Regions from separate parts of the Rhizobium sp. PP-CC-3G-465 genome, predicted to be linked through region 2. Evidence: riboswitches for the same ligand, from Rfam matches in the RefSeq annotation. Region 2 holds a riboswitch; each other region holds the start of a gene.
What was found. A riboswitch is a leader RNA that binds a small molecule or an ion and turns the genes downstream of it on or off. The one in region 2 is predicted to bind thiamine pyrophosphate.

Region 1 (6,707 bases), on a different contig from region 2:
CAGACGACGCGCGCGTGCAGGCGGCGGCCTCCACCGTGCGCTGGCTGAAGGCCGAGCCGCTCGGGCCTCTCGACGGTATCCCCGTGACGCTGAAGGAATTGATCGCAACGAAGGGCACGCCCGTGCCGCTCGGCACGGCCGCGACGGTCTTGACGCCGGCGGAGGCGGATTCTCCCGTCGCTGCGCGGATGCGGGAGGACGGTGCGGTCATCTTCGCCAAGACCACCTGTCCTGACTACGGCATGCTCTCCTCCGGTCTGTCGAGCTTTCACCCTTTGAGCCGCAACCCGTGGAATACGGCCATGAATCCCGGCGGATCGAGCGCCGGTGCGGCCGCAGCCGGTGCCGCCGGCTATGGGCCGCTGCATATCGGCACGGATATCGGCGGCTCCGTTCGCCTGCCGGCCGGCTGGACGGGGCTGTTCGGCTTCAAGCCGAGCAATGGCCGCATCCCGATCGATCCCTATTATGTCGGGCGTTGCGCGGGGCCGATGACGCGGACGGTCGAGGATGCGGCCTTCGCCATGGCCACGCTGTCGCGGCCGGACGAGCGGGATGCCACGAGCCTGCCGCCAAACGCGATCGACTGGATGGATCTCGACATCGACGTCAAGGGCATGCGCATCGGCCTGATGCTCGATGCCGGCTGCGGGCTGGAAGCCGAGCCGGAGGTGAAGGCAGCGGTTGTCGCAGGCGCCCGACAGTTCGAAGCGGCGGGGGCCGAGATCGTCGAGGTCGGGCCGTTGATGACGCGGGCGATGCTGGACGGGCTCGATCATTTCTGGCGGGCGAAGTTCTGGGGCGATATCCGGAATTTGGCCGCCGAGCGCCGGGCGATGATCCTGCCCTATATCCATGCCTGGGCGGAAAAGGGCGCCGACGTTACCGGCGTGCAGGCTGTTGCGGGCTTCGGGCAGACGATGGAGATGCGCAAGGCTGCGGCACAGCTGTTTTCGACCGTGGATGCTGTCCTCTCGCCCACCAACCCGGTCGTGTCCTACCCGGCCGATTGGGCTTCGCCCACCAACGATCCGGAACGGCCGTTCGAGCACATCGCCTTCACCGTGCCGTGGAACATGTCGGAGCAGCCGGCAGCCTCGATCAATGCCGGCTTTTCCACCTCCGGCATGCCGATCGGCCTGCAGATCGTCGGCCCGCGCTTTGCGGACCTCACGGTGCTGAAACTCTCGAAGCTGTTCGAGACCCTGACGGGCGGGATCCGCCGCTGGCCGCGCCCAAGCTGAGCGGCTTTACTCGGCGGCCACGATATCCGGGCGTTCGAGATTGACGGCGATGTGCGGCCAGAGCGGTTCGGTGTCGGCGATCAGCGCCGTCGTGCCGGCCGCGATCCAGGGAATGTCGGTGCCGGATCGCGTGCCGATGCGCACCTCCAGCCCCGCCTCGCGGGCAATGACGGCGCCGCCGGCGATGTCCCACATGGTCGTATACATCTGCAGATGGCCATCATAGGTACCGCGTGCGGCAAAGAGCAGGCCGATCGAGGTGGAGCGGATCGACTGCACGACCCAGCCGGCATGGCGCAGGCCGACCGTGAGGGCGGCAACCTCGTCGGCCTCGTTCGGCGAGGCATCGCCCAGCGACATGACCCTGACATCCTCGAACGGCACGGTGCGGGTGAAGGGCTTGCCGTTGCGCAGCAGGCCGGTGCCGTCGGCTGCGGCATAGATCTCGCGGAACACCGGCATGGCGACGACGCCGAGATCGGGCCGGCCGTGGGTGACGTGGCCGAGCGAGATGCCCCAGAGCGGCGAGCCGCGCAGGAAGTTGGCCGTCCCGTCGATCGGGTCGATGATCCAGTAGGCATCGCCGCCCGAGCCGCCCATCTCCTCGCCGACCACGGCCTCGCCCGGAAAGGCTTCCGCCAGACGCGCGCGCACCAGTCGCTCGACACTCGTATCGGCCTCGGTCACGAAATCCTGAAAGCCTTTTCTTCCCGTGGCGATGGTGGCGCGGGCCTCGAAGAAGCCGAGCGCCATCTCCATCGCCTCCTCGATCACGGCAACGGCCTTCTCCAGACGGGTCTGCGTCGTCGTCATGTCGATCGTCCTTAATGTTTCGGGCCGTATGCACTGCGCCCCAAGCTGTTCCCGTCGTCTCTATCGCGGGGGCCGTGCCGTGTGCAAGAGCCTCGCAAGCCGCTGTTTCCGTTTGGTAACTTTGCGCTTTCGCAAGACGTGAGGCAAAAGCCTGCCACCGAAAGGGTCGCATTGACGTCGGTAACGCGAGCTTTGCGAAAAACCGGCGGATGGATTGACACGAAGGTCAAAAGCGTGGATTTTCCGCCCACTTCCGAGGGGGGCACCGAACGGTGCTGAGATGGGCGTTGAGCCTGGACCCTTGAACCTGATCCGGGTCATACCGGCGTAGGAACGGAAACAGGTGTCCGCCCACGGCCCTTTCTCTCTTCTCCGCTCGCCTGGATCTCCGTCGTCAATGTTGGAGATCGCTCATGCCGTTCCTCGTCCGCCCGCTATTCCCGCCGCGCGTTCGCTGCGTCTAGCCATGCGCGCCTTTCATGCGGCGCTCGGGCTCGGCGTGCTGGTCCTGCTGTGGCAGGCCGGGACGGTCGTGTTTTCGCCGCCGGCCTATCTGCTGCCGTCACCGCTGGCGGTCGCCAAAGTGTTCCGGGACCAGTGGGATTTCCTGCTGGGGCAAAGCCTCGTCACGCTGTCGGAAATCCTGATCGGGCTCGTGGCCGGGGCGGTGCTCGGTGCGGGGACGGCGTTCGTGCTGGCGGCGAGCCCGCGCATCGGGCCGTTCGTGTGGCCGACGATTCTCATCCTGCAGGCGCTGCCGGTCTTCGTGCTGGCGCCGATCCTCGTCGTCTGGCTCGGATTCGGCATGGCGTCGAAGGTTGCCATGACCGTGCTGATCATCTTCTTTCCCGTCGCCTCCGCCTTTGCAGATGGGCTGAACCGGACGGAGCGGGACATCGTGGACGCGGTATCCTTGACGCAGGCCTCGCACTGGCAGGCGCTGGTGTCGGTGCGTGCGCCTCTGGCGCTTCCGAGCCTCGTTTCCGGCCTGCGCGTCGCCGCACCTCTGGCGCCGCTCGGGGCTGTCGTCGGCGAGTGGGTCGGTGCGTCTGCCGGTCTCGGCTTCGTCATGGTGCAGGCCAATGCCCGCATGCAGACGGCCACCGTCTTTGCCGCCATGGTCGTGCTCGCCGTCATGACGTTGCTCCTGCGCCTGCTGGTCGATCTCCTCACCGCCCGCCTCGCGCCCTGGGCGCGGGACGGCGGGCGCCTTCATCCCGAACGTCGAACTTTTCAAACCATCTCATCCTGGAGATCTTCATGATCCGTCTTTTCATCGCGACGATGCTTGGCCTGTCCAGCCTTTTCGCCACCACATCCGCGCAGGCCGCCGACAAGCTGACCGTGCTGCTCGAATGGTTCGTCAACCCCGACCATGCACCCATGGTGATCGCGCAGGAAAAGGGCCTTTTCGCCAAAGCAGGGCTCGATGTCACACTCGTGCCGCCGGCCGACCCTTCCGTCGTGCCGCGGCTCGTGGCCGCCAAGCAGGCGGATATCGGCATCCACTACCAGCCCAATCTCTATCGCGACCATGAAGCCGGCCTGCCGCTCGTGCGCTTCGGCACGCTGGTGGAGACGCCGCTGAACACGGTGACGGTGCTTGCCGATGGGCCGATCAAGAGCTTGAAGGATTTGAAGGGCCGGAAGGTCGGTTATTCCGTTTCCGGTTTCGAGGATGTGCTGCTGCAGCGGATGCTGGCGTCCGAAGGACTTTCGAAAGGCGATGTCGAGCTCATCAACGTCAATTTCTCGCTGTCGCCCTCGCTGATTTCGGGTGCGGTGGATGCAACGATCGGCGGCTATCGCAATTTCGAACTGACGCAGATGAAGCTCGAGGGACATCCCGGCCGCGCCTTCTTTCTGGAGGAGCATGGTATCCCGGTCTATGACGAGCTTGTCTTCGTCACCCATCGCGACCTTGTGAACGATGCCCGCCTGCCGCGCTTCCTGTCGGCCGTCGAGGAGGCCTCGATCTTCCTCACCAATCACCCGCAAGAGGCCTGGGCGCTGTTTGCCAAGGCCTATCCGAACCTCGACGACGAACTGAACCGCACCGCCTTCTTCGACACGCTGCCGCGCTTTGCCAAGCGTCCCTTCGCGCTCGATACCGGCCGCTACGCGCGGTTCGGCGCCTTTATGCAGGAGGAGGGGCTGATCGCGAAGGCGCCTGACGTTGCCGATATCGCGGTGGAGCTGAAATGAGTGAGATCACGCCACAGGCCGTGGCAGGCATGCTGGCGCGGGTACGGCAGGCGCGGCCGCGCGTGCATTGCCTCATGAACAGCGTGGTGCAGAAGTTCACCGCCGACGGCATCACGGTCATCGGCGGCATTCCCTCGATGACCGCATCGCTCGAAGAGGTGGAGAGCTTCGTCGGCCGCGCGGATGCGCTGACCGTCAATCTCGGCACGCTCGATGCGGAGCGCCGCGAGGCGATCCGGCTTGGCGTCGCGGTCGCGCGGGGACAGGGCAAGCCGTGGATCGTCGATCCCGTCCATTGCGATTATTCGCCGTCACGGCTCGCCTTTGCGCGGGAACTGATCGCGCTGCAGCCGACCGTCGTGCGCGGCAATCGTGCCGAGATGGTTCTGATCGGTGAGACGCCCGGAATCTTGCGGATCGTCACCGGCCCGGTCGATCTGCTGCAACTCGGAGATGCCTCCGTCGAGATCGGCAACGGGCATCCCTTCATGGCGCAGGTGACCGGCACCGGCTGCCTCTCGGGCGGCGTCATCGCCGCGTTTATGGCCGTCGAGCCGGATTCGCTTGCCGCAGCCGCCGCTGCCCTGACCGTCACCGGGATCGCGGCGGAACGGGCGGCGCCCCATGCGCGCGGGCCCGGCACGTTCGCTGCCGCCTTTCTCGATGCGCTGGCAACGGTCGGCGACACCGACATTCTTCATCACGCAAGGATCCGACATGACCATCCCGAACACGAGTAAGGTCGATGACCGCCTGAACGCGATCGTCGATGCATCGCTGGCGGATATCGCGCCGTTGCCCGAGCTGGCTCTGCTTGCCGCCCGCAATGGCGCAACGCTGATCCAGTACCGCGACAAGACTGCCTCCACGCGCCTCATGGTCGAACGCGCCACCGCCATCCGCGAGGCCCTTGCCGGCACCGGCGTTGCCTTCGTCGTCAACGATCGGGTGGACGTGGCGCTGGCAGCCGGCGCTGCCGGCGTGCATCTCGGGGCCGACGACATGGATGCGGAGACGGCGCGGCGGTTGCTGGGCGACGCCGCGATTATTGGCCTTACGGTGAAAACGGCTGAAGATGCGGAGCGTGCGGGTCGTGCGCCGGTGGACTATGCCTGCATCGGCGGCGTGTTCGAGACGCTCTCCAAGGTCAATCCGGACGCCCCGGTCGGCCTTCACGGGTTGCGCGCGCTGCGCGAGACGATACGCGTCCTTCGGCCGGATCTGCCCGTCAGCGCCATTGCCGGCATCGACCTGTCGCGTGTGCCGGAGGTGATCGCGGCCGGTGCCGACGGCGTGGCGGTGATCTCGGCGATCTTCCGGGCGAGCGATATCGCCGGGGCGACAGGCGCGTTCCGCACGGCGGTGGATGCCGCGCTGGAGGGCAGGGCATGACCGCGATTGCGCTCACCATTGCCGGCTCCGACAGCGGCGGCGGTGCCGGCATCCAGGCCGACATCAAGACCTTTTCCGCGCTCGAAACCTTCGCCACGAGCGTCATCACCGCCGTGACGGCGCAGAATACGACGGGCGTGACGGCGGTCGAGGATATCTCGTGCGGCCTGATCGCCGCGCAGATGGCGGCGGTGTTTTCCGACATGGATGTCCGGGCGCTGAAGATCGGCATGGTATCGCGGGTCGAGACCATCGAGACGATCGCGGCCGGCCTGGTGGGTTTTGCGGGGCCCGTCGTCCTCGACCCTGTCATGGTCGCGACATCGGGCGACCGGCTGCTGCGGGAAGAGGCGATCGATGCGCTCCGGACCGTGCTGGTGCCGCGGGCCGCGATCGTGACGCCGAACCTGCCGGAGGCATCCCTCCTGACGGGACTGCCGATCGCGCATGACCGCGCCGCCGTGACCAAGCAGGCGGAGGCCATTCTGAAGGCCGGGGCGGCGACCGTGCTCATCAAAGGCGGGCATGGTGACGGGCCCGAGAGCATCGACCTGCTGTTCGATGGCGAGAGCGTGCGGGCCTTCGCCGCACCGCGCATCGCCACGCGCAACGATCATGGCACGGGCTGCACGCTCGCTGCCGCCATCACCGCCCATCTCGCGCGCGGCTACGCGCTGGTCGAGGCCGTCAGCCTGTCGAAGACCTATCTCCATCAGGCGCTGGAAGCGGGGCGTGGTGTTGCGATCGGCAAGGGGCGGGGCCCCGTGCACCATTTCTACAGGTGGTGGACGACGTGACGGACGTGCCGGGCCAAGGGGATATCGAGACCTGCGTCCGCCACCTCGGCGCGCCGGCGCGCATCGCAGGTGCCATCCTGCGCGTGCTCGACCGTGTTCTCGGGACCTTGGCCGGCCTCGTTCTCGCGATCATGCTCGTGGTGGTGCTGGTCGGTGTCGTGCTGCGTTATGGGTTCGGAACCGGACTGATGGGCGCGGAGGATCTGGGGATCTGGCTGCATATCGCCCTCATCGCGCTCGGTGCACCGCTGGCGCT
Region 2 (6,707 bases):
CCTGCCCTGCCCTGCGCTTGGTCTTCATCGGCTTGCCCAGGGCGTCGAGATGGGAAAACAGGATCTGGAAGCGCCGGTCGCTGTCGGCCGCCTTGAACCGGTCGGAATAGACGACGTCGAGGGCCTGTACCTGCCGGGCGTCTTTCGAGAGGATCTCGCCGAGCTTCATCCAGCGCTCCCGCCCGACCTTCGGTGCCGGACCGATGAAGCGGATGAACCGGTCGGGCACGCCCTCGGCCACCTGCATCAGCCGCGAAAGCTCGCTCTTCTGCACGGCCAGCGCATCGCCGATGGTCTTGCGGTCGAAACCGCGTTCCGTGAGGTTGCGGGCAAAGAGCGCGCGCTCGATGAAGGAGAGGTTGCGGCGCTCGGCATTTTCCTTGCCTTGCGCCAGAACCAGTTCGTCGTCGGTCAGCGCGCGAATGATCGCCTTAACCGGACGACCGAGGCGGGCGGCAGCGCGGATACGGCGGTGACCATAGGCCGTCTGGTAGACGCCGTGCTTCTCCGGGTGCGGGCGCAGAAGCACCGGCACCTGCTGACCCGCCTCGCGCACGCTTTCCACCAGCGCTTCGAAATCTTCGTCCGCCGGCCCGTCGATCACGAGCCGATCCTCGACGAACGAGGCCTCGATCCGTGCGGGGTCGATGCCGACGACGTGCTCGCCTTCCGACAAAGCTTGCCGCAGCGCGCGGGCTTCCTCCGCCTCGCGGGTGATCGCGTTCAGCGAGAGGCCCATGACCTTGACCGCGCCGGATGCGCTGCGCGTGTGGGGTGTGAGCGGCACACCCTCCCCCGGTGTCCCCGGTGTCCCCGGGTTTGTAGGGTTCTCGGCCGATTTCTGTTCAGGCGCCGGGCCTTCGCTCGGACCAGGCTTTTGCGCTTCCGCCGCACGCACGACGTCGGCCGGGCTCAGCCCGCCCCCAAACAGCGCCTTCAGTTCGCTCTTGCGGTTCCCCGCCATCATCCGATCCCTTTCCGCGTTCCCGGCCCGAAAGCCGCTCGCTCAACTCGTCTGCAACAGCGAAGCGCCCTGCGGCCGCTTGCCCATTCCCGTCCCTGACCCCGTCAGCGGTTCCACACCGCGTGCACCAGCGTTTCGATCTCGCTGTTGACGGCATTCATCGATTCCACCGCGCGGTCGTAGGTCGCGCGGGTAAAGTTCTCTCGGCCGACCTCGTAGAGCGTCTGCTTGGTCAGACCCGCATCCGACACGGCGGTCGATTTCACCATGGGTGCCGTCAGCACGCGCTCGCCGAAAAGCGAGCGCATGAAGCCGACGATCTGCGCTTGCGGCCCGTCATTCGGCTCGAAGCGGGTGACGAGGTAGCGGAGGAAATCGAAATTCAGCGTGCCCCCGGCGTCCCGCACGACGGACAGCAGATCGGCCGTCATGAACAGGAACTGGTTCATCGAGGCGATGTCCAGCATCTGCGGATGCACGGTGACGATGACGGAGGTCGAGGCGCAGAGCGCCGACAGCGTGAGATAGCCGAGCTGCGGCGGGCAGTCGATCACGACCACGTCGTAGTCGGTCTCCACCGTTTCCAGCACCGCCTGGATCCGGGCGAAGAACAGGGGACCGCCCCCCGTTGCCCCTTCCCGGCCGGACTGCCGGTCGGCCAGCGCCTGCGGCGTTACATGCTCGAATTCCTGCAGCTCGATATTGCCGGGCACGAGATCGAGGCCGGGGAAATAGGTCTGGCGGATGACGTCGGACAAAGGCCGCTGCTCGGCATCGTAGCGGATGGCACCATAGAGCGTGTCGTTGCCGGTCAGGTCCAGTTCCGGCTGGTAGCCGAAGAGCGCCGACAGCGAGGCCTGCGGATCGAGATCGATGGCGAGCACCCGGTGGCCGGTCAGCGCCAGATATTGCGCCAGATGCACGGCGGATGTCGTCTTGCCGGAGCCGCCCTTGAAATTGGTGACGGAGATGACCTGCATCCGTTCGCCGGCCTCCGCATCCCGCCGCGGCAGGTAGCCCCGCGCCTTGGCGGTATTGCCTTTGGCGAGCGCCTGTTCCGACAGGTGCAGGCGCAGCGCGTTGATATCGGACAGCGAATAGAAGCGACGACCGCCCGCGCCGGTTTCCGGCTGCGGCCCCTCGCCGGCCAGAGACAGCTGGCGCAGATAGCCATCGGAGACGCCGATCAGCTTGGCGGCCTCGCCGGAGGAGAACGACCGCAACGTCTTCGTCGCGGTCGGCGGAAACAAACGCTCGCGCATCGCCTTCAGCTGTTCCGACAGCGCGCTCGCATCCGCCGCAATCGTCAGATCCGCCGATGGTGTCGGCGCCGCATCTTTCGGGCCGGTGCGTGTCGTGTGGGCCGTTGGGGCCATGTCGTTTCTTTCCTCAATGTCTGGCCGGCGTGCCGCCGGCTTGCGGACGGGCTGCGTCCGGGGGATGGTCGATGTCTGCCATGTTCTCGCCCGCGCGGCGGCGATTCTCATGCGTCAGTGTATACGTCGCGCCATCACATATACAGAGGTGGCGGCCTGTTACGCCGGAGGCGCATGTATCTGCCTCCAACCGTTAGAGGTTGAGGGCTGTTGCTGAGTCGCGTCAAGCGATATTTGAAACGTGAAATCCGAATCATTCTTCCTGTCCACAGTGCCTCTTCGCGGCCATTCCGTCGTGGTGGCGCGCTGAGAATAGACGAAAGGGTGAATGCGGGGAGAAAGAGGGGTAGGCGACATTGAAACGGAAGGCTGATTCCGCCGTTTTATCCCCGCCTCCCGCCGCTGGGAAACGCGAGTTGACAGCTGTCAACTTTTGAATTGGGGTGAGTCGCGTGTTAGGCCAAAGTTGACAGCTGTCAACTCGCCCGCGCCACCGGACGCAAACCCCACTGCCCCACCATGTACCCCCGCGCCCGCTTCTGCCGGAGAAGCGCCATCATGGCCGCCGTCGCCGCCCGCTCGTCCGCGAAGAACTCGACACGAGATCGCCCCGCAGATCCGATCCGGCCCCAGCGACGAACGAGCACAATCTCGCCGAAGAGCGAGGGCTCCAGCGAGAGCGCGTAGAAACGCGCCATGTTGCGCGATGGGTCGCAGCGTTCCAGATGCAGGCGATAGGACGGGGTTTTCATGCGCGCAGAGTCTCGCTCTGGGGAGGCGACGTCCAACGAGACTTATGAATCGATCCGGCGTGATCGATTCATAGCTGTGATCGAACGGACCTCTCTCATCCTCCGTGCTGCCGAAAAGGCGCGGCTAAAAGCCGGCTTGACCGCGGCCACGGCTCCATGCAACCTTCCGCATATTCACCAGGGGGGTCCCGGCAAGGGGCTGAGATACTGCTATCGCGCGCAGTGACCCGTTGAACCTGATCCAGCTCATACTGGCGGAGGGACGGTGCGATGCTTGCAGGCTCTTGGGTGGATCTCCGCCTGGTAGCCGGCATGCGTCTTCTCATCATTCCAACACTGGGACTGGGTCTCCAACCTCGGAGAGCCTTGCCATGACTGTTGCCACTTCCAAATCTGTGCCGAGCGTCACCACCGGCCCACTGCCGGCCTCAACCAAGGTGTTCAAGCCTGGGCTGCTTCACCCCGGCATCCGTGTGCCGATGCGCGAGATCGCGCTTCACCCCACGGCCGGCGAACCGCCGGTCACGGTCTATGATCCCTCCGGCCCCTATACCGATCCGGCCCATGCCGTCTCCATCGATCGCGGCCTGCCGCGCATTCGGGAAGCGTGGCTCAGCGCGCGTGCCGACACCACGGCTTATGAGGGGCGGGCGGTAACCTCGGCCGACAATGGCTTCGTTGCGGGCGACCGCCTGACGCCCGAATTTCCCGTCCGGGCCACGCCGCTGAAGGCTGCGGGATCCCGCGCCTTGACGCAGCTGGCCTACGCCCGCGCGGGCATCATCACCGCGGAAATGGAGTTCGTCGCGATCCGCGAGAACCTCGGGCGGCAGAGGCAGTGCCAAGCTCTTGCGCGGGACGGGGAGGGTTTTGGCGCCGAGGTGCCGGATTTCGTCACACCGGAATTCGTCCGCCGCGAAGTGGCGGAGGGCCGGGCGATCATTCCCGCCAACATCAACCACCCCGAGCTTGAGCCGATGATCATCGGCCGGAACTTTCTCGTGAAGATCAATGCGAATATCGGCAATTCCGCCGTAACCTCCTCCATGGCGGAAGAGGTGGACAAGATGGTCTGGGCCATCCGCTGGGGTGCCGATACGGTGATGGACCTCTCCACCGGCCGCAACATCCACAATATCCGCGATTGGATCCTCCGAAACGCCCCGGTGCCCATCGGCACCGTACCGCTCTATCAGGCGCTGGAGAAGGTCAACGGCATTGCCGAGGCTCTCACCTGGGAGGTCTATCGCGACACGCTGATCGAACAGGCGGAGCAGGGGGTGGACTATTTCACCATCCATGCCGGCGTGCGGCTTTCCTATATCCCGCTGACCGTGAGCCGGGTGACCGGCATCGTCTCGCGCGGCGGCTCCATCATGGCGAAGTGGTGCCTGCATCACCACCGGGAGAACTTTCTCTACGAGCATTTCGAGGAGATCTGCGAGATTGCACGCGCCTATGACGTCTCCTTCTCGCTCGGCGACGGTTTGCGGCCGGGCTCGATTGCGGACGCCAACGACGCCGCGCAGTTTGCCGAGCTGGAAACGCTTGGCGAACTGACGAAGATCGCTTGGGGCCGCGATTGCCAGGTGATGATCGAAGGGCCCGGCCATGTGCCGATGCATAAGATCAAGGCCAATATGGACAAGCAGCTCGCCGTCTGCGGCGAGGCGCCGTTCTATACGCTCGGACCGCTCACCACCGATATCGCGCCCGGCTACGATCATATCACCTCCGGCATCGGAGCAGCGATGATCGGCTGGTTCGGCACGGCCATGCTCTGCTACGTCACGCCAAAGGAGCATCTGGGCCTGCCGGACCGCAACGACGTGAAGACCGGCGTCATCACCTACAAGATCGCCGCCCACGCCGCCGATCTCGCCAAGGGCCATCCGGCCGCGCGCCTGCGCGACGATGCGCTCTCCCGCGCGCGCTTCGAGTTCCGCTGGGAAGACCAGTTCAACCTCTCGCTCGACCCCGACACCGCCCGCGCCTTCCACGACGAGACCCTGCCGAAGGACGCCCACAAGGTCGCGCATTTCTGCTCCATGTGCGGCCCGAAATTCTGTTCCATGCGGATTTCTCATGACATCCGCGCGGAAGCGCAGAAGGAAGGTCTGGAGGCGATGGCCGCGAAGTACAGGAATGGCGGCGATCTCTACATGCCCGTGGGAGAGGACGCGGGGAGGGAAGGGGAGGCGTGAGACGGCTTCGGGCGGATGCCTTGGGGATGAGGGGGGCTTCGGCATCTGCCTCTAGGGATGGTTTGAATGAGGGTCCCCGCACGCTCTGTCATTTCCGTTCCCGATCCCGTGTCGGAACCCGCGCAGCCTTGCCTTTCTCCCGCTGCGAGGGTTCAATGCTGAACGGTCCGAACCTTGCGAAAGGCTGTCATGGGAACCCTCGTCGCCGCCGTCTTCCTGCTCATCTTCCTGTTCGGCTGCCTGCGGTCTCCCGGCCAGGCGACCATACTCGCGGGTCTTCTGATCTTTGCCGCGGGTCTCGTGCCCCTGGCGCTGATCACCGACATCCACCCCTATTTCCTCCTCGCCGTCCTGCAAGCCCTCACGACCACCCCCGCCGTTCCCATCGGCATTGCGCTGATGGCGCTCGGCCGGCTGGTCGTTCAGGCCGAACGACGCGAGGCGGCGCGGCAGCGCGATCGTCCTTGAATATCGGTCGCGGGCATCTGGCTTCGGCAACAAGAGGGGAGGGCCCCGCAGGATGTCTCTGTGGCAGCGCCGAGTATTTCTACAGACGATCCACAGGCCGCGACAGACTTGTCTTACCCTAAATATCGGGTAGACAGCGCTTCATCACGTTGAGCCCCGCGTCACGTCTTGACGTCATCACGACGCGGCGGTTCCGTTAAACGTATTTCAACCAAACCTTTGTAAAACAGGGAGAATGGACAGCACTGTGCCGTCCCGACCGACTGTGTGCCCGAGTTTATCGCCGACCCGTTGAAGCAAAGATCGCGTTTGGAGACGCCGGATGTTCCCAAAAACGGCCACGGGCCGCAATATGTTCGCCATCGTCGCCACGGGGGTCGCCACCACGGTGGCAACGGCGGGCATTCTTCTCTACCTCGCCTATCACGAGGTCCGTGCGCGTTCGATCGCCGAAATGACCAATGCGGCCGCCACCAGTGCTGCCAATGTCGAGACCCGCTTCGGCGCACTGAAGACGCTCAGCTTCAACATGCGGTCGTATCTCGTTGCCGCAGCGCAGGGCGGCGCGCCCTCCCGCGAGGCGACGGATGCGTTTCTCCGCCAGCTCCTGGTCGATAATCCCGCGGCCGTCGGCGTCAGTACCGGCTGGGAGCCCGACGCCTTCGACGGCAAGGATGCCGACTACAAGAGCAAGCCGGGCCATGACGCGACGGGTCGCTACGTTCCCTATTTCGCACGCTCGGGCGAAACGATCCTGCACGATCCGCTGGTCGACTACGACAAGCCGGGTGCCGGCGACTATTATCAGGTGCCCAAGCAGACCGGCCGGGACTTCTTCACCGAACCCTATCAATACGCCATCGACGGCAAGAACGTTCTCATGACCTCCTTCATGGTGCCCCTGTTGAAGGACGGCCGCTTCGTCGGTGTCACCGGCGTGGAT
Region 3 (6,707 bases), on a different contig from region 2:
GAGGATCAGAAGGTTCGTCGGGCGCGACAGGATGCGCGCCAGCATCAACCGAGCCCGCTCGCCACCGGAAAGGTTCTTGATCGGCGTGCGCGCCTGCTCCGGCTGGAACAGAAACTCCTTCATGTAGCCGGTCACATGCCGCTGCTCGCCATTGACGAGCAGGGTCTCGCCGCGGCCGTCGGTCAGGTAGTTGGCCAGCGTATCCTCAAGGTTCAGATCCTCGCGCTTCTGGTCGAGCGTGGCGATCTCGAGATTGGTGCCGAGCTTCACCTTGCCCTCGTCGGGCTTCATCTGACCGGTCAGCATCTTCAATAGCGTGGTCTTGCCGGCGCCGTTCGGGCCGACGAGACCGATGCAGTCGCCCCGGTGCACCCGGATGGAAAAGGGTGCAACGATGATGCGCTCGCCATAGGCCTTGGTGATCTTCTCCGCCTCGATCACCAGCTTGCCGGATTCCTGCGCATCGGACACGTTGGCCTGTACCGAACCCTGCGGCCCCTTGTGGCCGCGATAGTTGGAGCGCAGATCCTGCAGCGCGCCGAGGCGGCGCATGTTGCGCTTGCGCCGGGCGGTCACGCCATAGCGCAGCCAGTGCTCTTCCCGCTCGATCTGCTTGCCGAGCTTGTGCTGTTCCAGCTCTTCCTGCTCCAGCACCTGGTCCCGCCACGCTTCGAACTGGCCAAAGCCCCGGTCGAGCCGTCGCGATGTGCCGCGATCGAGCCAGACGGTCGCGGTCGAGACCTTCTCCAGAAAGCGACGGTCGTGCGAGATGAGGATGAGGGCGCTGCGCGTCTTCTGCAGCTCGCCTTCCAGCCATTCTATGGTCGGAAGATCGAGATGGTTGGTTGGCTCGTCGAGCATCAGGATGTCGGGCTCGGGCGCCAGTACCCGGGCAAGGGCCGCGCGCCGCGCCTCGCCGCCGGAGAGATCGTTCGGGTTCTCCTCGCCGCTCAAGCCCAGATGCGACAGGAGATAGGTCACACGATAGGGATCGTCGCCCGGCCCGAGGCCCGCCTCGGCATAGGCCTGCACGGTGGTGTAGGCCCCGAAATCCGGCGCCTGCTCCAGGTAGCGCACGGTCGATGACGGATGCCGAAACACCTCGCCCGACTGCGGCTCGATCAGCCCGGCGGCGATCTTCAGCAGCGTCGATTTGCCGGAGCCGTTGCGGCCGACGAGGCAGATCCGGTCGCCCGGCTCCACCTGCAGCGCCGCACCGTTCAAAAGCGGCGTGCCACCGAAGGTCAGCACGATATCGTCGAGTTTCAGAATGGGCGGCGCCATGGTCAGGCTCCTGTCATGTCGAGGGGGCGGGCGAGAAGCATCGCGCGGCCCGTGCCAAGCGTCAGCTGCACGGGTCCTTCCGCCACGTTGGAAAGGGTGCGCGACGACCCGAAGGGCACCGCGAAACGGGCGAGCGAATAGCGCGCACCCGCAATGGAGAGATCGCTCAGCGCATCGAAACCGAGCACGGAAAAGAGGCAGCCTTTCGGCAGGTCGATCTGCGTGACGCCGGGAAGCAGCGGCACCGCCTCTTCCTCGCCCGAGGTCAGGAGCACGTCGAGCCCGGTCTCGGCAAGGTGCAGGCCGTGCAGCAGGTGCTGAAAGGCATGGTCGCTGCGCTCGCCGCCGAGCGCCCCAGCGAGAATGAGCCGCGTTGCGCCGCGCATCCGCGCCGCAGCGACCGCAATCTCGCCATCGGTCTCGTTCTTGGCCGGCGGATAGGGCTCGCGCCGCACGTTTGGCCAGGCCGCGATCAGTGCATCCGGTGTCGAGTCGAAATCGCCGACCCAGAGCTCCGGCGTCAGCCCGATGGCGCTCGCATGCCGCATGCCGCCATCGGCCGCGATGACGCGCGTGCCGGCCAGCTGCGACGCCAGCCGGTCGGTCATCGTCAGCGGCCCGCCGAGCAGGATGGTGAATGCGGTTGCGGTCATCGCGCTGCCATAGCGCGAAGCCGTCCCGGAGGCAAAGGTCAAAGGACGCAAAAGCCCTAAAGATGCGGGAGGGCACGGGCGTTGGCACGCCGCGCATCCTGCAACCTTGGATCTTGCCAACAGGCGGGACCGCGTCTAGATCTTTGCGTGCTCTAACGGGGTGCCTTTCTAACGCGACGATCCTTCGTCGCGGGAAGATGGGCTGAGAGGCTGAAAAGCCAACCCGCGGAACCTGATCCGGCTAGCACCGGCGGAGGGATTAGACGGCTCGCAAGCGCTACTCCCCTTGAAACACGTATTTTTAAAGGAGGCGCGCATGCGCGGCACATGGCTTTTCACCACCACGACCACTCTGCTTTTCACCGCCGGCATGATGTTCACCGGGGTACAAGCCGCCGAGAAGAAGGTGCTGACCGTCTACACCTATGAGAGCTTCACCAGCGAATGGGGCCCCGGCCCGAAGGTCGCCGAAAGCTTCGAGAAGACCTGCGACTGCACGCTGACCTATGTCAGCGTCGCCGATGGCGTGGAGTTGCTTACGCGGCTGAAGCTCGAAGGCCCGGCCTCCAAGGCGGATGTCGTCGTCGGCCTCGACACAAACCTCGTCACTGAGGCCAAGGCCACCGGCTTCTTTGCCCCGCATGGCCTCGACACCTCGGCGCTGAAGGTTCCCGGCGGCTTTTCGGACGATAGCTTCGTACCCTATGATTACGGCCATTTCGCCTTCGTCTACGACACGCAGACGCTGAAGACCCCGCCGAAAAGCCTCAAGGAACTGGTCGAGGGCGGGGGTAAGGAAAAGATCGTTATCGAGGATCCCCGCACATCGACGCCGGGCCTCGGCCTGCTTCTGTGGGTAAAGTCGGTCTATGGCGACCAGTCCAGCGAAGCCTGGAGCAAGCTGAAGGATCGCATCCTCACCGTCACGCCCGGCTGGTCGGAAGCCTATGGCCTCTTTACCAAGGGCGAAGCGCCCATGGTTCTGTCCTACACGACCTCGCCCGCCTATCACATGGTCGCCGAAAGCAGCGATCGCTATCAGGCGGCAGAATTTGCCGAGGGGCACTATATCCAGATCGAGGTGGCCGGCATGACGAAGGCTGCACGCGACCCCGATCTCGCCAAGGCCTTCCTCGCCTTCCTCAACGGCCCGGAAGCGCAGACGATCCTGCCCACGACCAACTGGATGATGCCGGTGGCGACCACCAGCGAACCGCTGCCGGAGGCTTTCGGAAAGCTGGTCCAGCCAAAGACGACCTTCCTGATGAACCCCGAGGAGGTCGCCAAGAACCGCAAGGCCTGGATCGACGAATGGCTGGCCGCCATGAGCCGGAACTGATCGTCCCATGCCCGCCGGTCGCGATCGCCGCCTGACGCGGACACTCGGCGTAGCGGGCATCGTCGGCATCGCGCTGTTCGTCGGCGCCGCCATCCTCGCTCTCGCGCTGGCCGCGACCGGCGAGGCGGCGGGCACGAGGGATACCAGCGGTGTCTTCGACGCCCCTGTCTTTGACGCCTATGTCTGGCGCGTCGCCCGCTTCACTTTGATCCAGGCGGGCCTCTCCACGCTCCTGTCGGTCGCCTTTGCCATCCCCGTGGCCTTGGCGCTCGCCCGGCGCCGAAGCTTTATCGGCCGGATCTGGATCATCAGGCTGATGGCGCTGCCGCTCGGCCTGCCCGCGCTGGTCGCAGCCCTCGGCATCGTCGGCATCTGGGGGCGGCAGGGCGTCGTCAACGATCTGTTCGCCCTGCTCGATCTTGACCGTCCTGTCGCGATCTACGGTCTCGCCGGCATTCTCGTCGCGCATGTCTTCTTCAACATGCCGCTCGCCGTCAGACTGCTGCTGTCGGGGCTCGACCGCATTCCCGGCGAATACTGGCTTGTCTCCGCCAATCTCGGAATATCCAGTTTTTCGCTCTTCCGCTTCATCGAGTGGCCGGTCATCCGCGGCCTGCTGTCGGGCATTGCCGGCCTTATCTTCATGCTGTGCGCCACCAGTTTCACGCTGGTGCTGACGCTCGGCGGCGGCCCGGCGGCGAGCACGCTGGAAGTCGCGATCTATCAGGCCCTGCGGTTCGACTTCGATCCCCCACGTGCCATCGCGCTCTCGGCGCTGCAGATCATGGTGACGGCCGTGCTCCTTCTGGCCCTTCGCTGGCTGACCCCGCCCGCAACCGAGGGCTTCACGACCGGCCGGCCGGTGCGCCGCTTCGATGGCCGGTCTCGCACCGCCATCCTCGCCGATATCCTTGTCATCGCGCTCGCCGCCCTCTTCGTCGCAACGCCGCTCGCCTCCGTCCTCGTCTCGGGCCTTGCCTCCGACCTCGCCAAATTGGCATTGGACGCCCAGGTCCACCGGGCGCTCGCGACCAGCCTCGGCATCGCCGCGGCGTCGGCGGCTCTTTCGGTTGCGCTGGCCACCGCCATGCTGACCACGCGCCAGATCCTGCTGTCGCCACGCCGGCCGGGCCGTTTCGCGCATGTCTTTTCCGGCAGCGTCGCCGCCGGTACGTCGCTGGTCCTCCTCGTCCCGCCGGTCGTCATCGGGGCGGGATGGTTTCTGCTGCTTCGCCCGCTCGGCGATGTCGCCCGCTTCGCGCCGGTCGTCATCACCCTTATCAACACGCTGATGGCACTGCCCTTCGTCACCCGCGTGCTGGCACCGGCCATCGCAACACACGCCGCCCGCACCGGACGCCTGACGACGAGCCTCGGCATTTCCGGCTGGTCCCGCATCGTGCTCGTCGACGGGCCGGGCCTGCGCCGCCCCTTGTTGATGGCCCTGTCCTTCGCCGCCGCCCTGTCGCTGGGCGATCTCGGCGCGGTCGCATTGTTCGGATCGCAGGACATGGTCACCCTGCCCTACCTGCTCTACAGCCGCGTGGGCAGCTACCGTACCACGGATGCCGCCGGCCTCGCTCTGCTTCTCGGCATCGTCTGCGTCGCCCTCACCATCCTCGGAACCGCACGCGAAAGCCTGAGGGAGCGCACATCATGACTACGACAGACCCGACGATCGCCGTCCGTCTTGAAAACGTCGCGGTCCGCTTCCCCGGTCATCCCGCCCCGCGAACGCTCCTCTTCGATGCCGCGATCGAAAGCGGCAGGATCACCGCGATCACCGGCGCTTCCGGCTCCGGCAAATCCACCCTGCTCAACCTCGTCGCCGGTTTCGAGACACCGGACGCAGGCCGCGTCAGCATTCTGGGCGAGGACGCGACCCCGATCCCGCCGGCGCTCCGTCCGGTCTCGGTCATCTTCCAAGAGCACAATCTCTTCGCCCATCTCAACGTCGCAACCAATGTCGGCCTCGGCATCAGCCCCGCCCTGAAGCTTGACGGGGAGGATCGGGAGCGGATCGAGCGGGCGCTGCGGGATGTCGGGCTTGCGGGCTTTGCTCGGCGCCTGCCGCCGACGCTGTCGGGCGGCGAACGGCAGCGGGTGGCGCTTGCCCGCGCTCTCGTGCGGCATCGCCCGATCCTTCTGCTCGACGAGCCCTTTGCCGCGCTGGACCCCGGACTGCGACAGGAAATGGGGGATCTGCTGGCGGCATTGCAGGAGAAGGAAGCCAGCACGATCCTTCTCGTCACGCACCACGCCGATGACGTGCGCCGCCTCGCCGATCGCGTGCTGTTCCTCGACGACGGCAAGGTCGCCCTCCACGAAGAGGCCGACGCGTTCCTTCGCCGGACCGAACCGGCAGCGGTCGCCCGCTTCCTCGGAGCACGCTCACCCGCCCCGTGAACCGCCTTGATACCGCATGCCACAATTTGACCGTCCGCCTGTGGCACCCGCGGTGGGGCGGACCGGTACGGAAGAGAGCGGCAGCTTTTTTCCGCAAACTGCCAGGCTTTGCGGAATTATGCAGTAGGCATGAGCGGCACGAATAGGCTAGATCGGGCTCTGGGAAACGGGGCGATTGCACGTATCTCAGGATGTGGGGTGGCTCTGCCGGAACTGCCGTAAGAGCGTTCGGCACGCCGCCGGACGCGAACATGGGCTGAGGCATGACGGTGAACGAGCGGAACGAGCGGAACGGCGGGCATCTGTCGGCCCGTGGCATTGCAAGCACCCTGCGCGCGTCCGTCGCCGGCCTCGCTCTGCTGGCGCTCGCCGGTTGCCAGAGCGCCATCGAGCAGAGCTACGAGCCGAGCGTCTCCCCCTCCGCCACGCCGCAGATCGTCGATGAAGTCCAGAAGAACGATCCCCGCGCGCAGATGGGCGCCCGGGAACATCCGCGAATCGTCGCGAGCTATGGCGGCGAATACAAGGACGAGAAGACGGAGCGACTGGTCGCCCGCATCACCGGCGCGCTGACGGCCGTATCTGAGAACCCCAACCAGTCCTATCGCATCACGCTGCTGAACTCGCCCGCCATCAACGCCTTCGCTTTGCCCGGCGGCTATCTCTACGTCACGCGCGGGCTGCTGGCGCTCGCCGACGATGCCTCCGAGGTCGCCGCCGTGCTCTCGCACGAAATGGCGCACGTCACCGCCAATCACGGCATCCAGCGCCAGCAGCGCGAGGAAGCCGAAGTCATCGCCAGCCGCGTCGTCTCCGAGGTTCTCTCGAGCGACCTCGCGGGCAAGCAGGCGCTCGCCCGCGGCAAGCTGCGGCTCGCGGCCTTCTCGCGAAACCAGGAGCTTCAGGCCGACGTGATCGGCGTGCGCATGCTGGGCGAAGCAGGCTACGACCCCTATGCCGCGGCACGCTTTCTCGATGCGATGGCCGCCTACAGCCGGTTCTCCTCCGTCGATCCGGACACCGAC

Region 1: it holds a riboswitch for thiamine pyrophosphate, as region 2 does, so the genes downstream of both, C8J33_RS00190 (ABC transporter permease) here and thiC (phosphomethylpyrimidine synthase ThiC) in region 2, are expected to answer to the same signal.
Region 3: it holds a riboswitch for thiamine pyrophosphate, as region 2 does, so the genes downstream of both, thiB (thiamine ABC transporter substrate binding subunit) here and thiC (phosphomethylpyrimidine synthase ThiC) in region 2, are expected to answer to the same signal.

The regions. Positions count from the first base shown of each region.
Region 1 is NZ_SLYH01000001.1:38,523-45,229, forward strand. It holds gene C8J33_RS00180 (amidase) at 1-1,244, shown strand, start outside; gene C8J33_RS00185 (inositol monophosphatase family protein) at 1,251-2,057, opposite strand; TPP riboswitch at 2,304-2,408, shown strand; gene C8J33_RS00190 (ABC transporter permease) at 2,524-3,321, shown strand; gene C8J33_RS00195 (ABC transporter substrate-binding protein) at 3,318-4,262, shown strand; gene C8J33_RS00200 (hydroxyethylthiazole kinase) at 4,259-5,002, shown strand; gene thiE (thiamine phosphate synthase) at 4,980-5,654, shown strand; gene thiD (bifunctional hydroxymethylpyrimidine kinase/phosphomethylpyrimidine kinase) at 5,651-6,451, shown strand; gene C8J33_RS00215 (TRAP transporter large permease subunit) at 6,457-6,707, shown strand, end outside.
Region 2 is NZ_SLYH01000002.1:255,384-262,090, forward strand. It holds gene repB (plasmid partitioning protein RepB) at 1-967, opposite strand, end outside; gene repA (plasmid partitioning protein RepA) at 1,069-2,340, opposite strand; gene C8J33_RS13565 (WGR domain-containing protein) at 2,817-3,092, opposite strand; TPP riboswitch at 3,262-3,373, shown strand; gene thiC (phosphomethylpyrimidine synthase ThiC) at 3,464-5,296, shown strand; gene C8J33_RS13575 (hypothetical protein) at 5,486-5,764, shown strand; gene C8J33_RS13580 (methyl-accepting chemotaxis protein) at 6,087-6,707, shown strand, end outside.
Region 3 is NZ_SLYH01000003.1:125,909-132,615, forward strand. It holds gene C8J33_RS14830 (ABC-F family ATP-binding cassette domain-containing protein) at 1-1,284, opposite strand, end outside; gene C8J33_RS14835 (thiamine diphosphokinase) at 1,287-1,937, opposite strand; TPP riboswitch at 2,084-2,213, shown strand; gene thiB (thiamine ABC transporter substrate binding subunit) at 2,308-3,276, shown strand; gene thiP (thiamine/thiamine pyrophosphate ABC transporter permease ThiP) at 3,284-4,936, shown strand; gene thiQ (thiamine ABC transporter ATP-binding protein) at 4,933-5,682, shown strand; gene C8J33_RS14855 (M48 family metalloprotease) at 5,946-6,707, shown strand, end outside.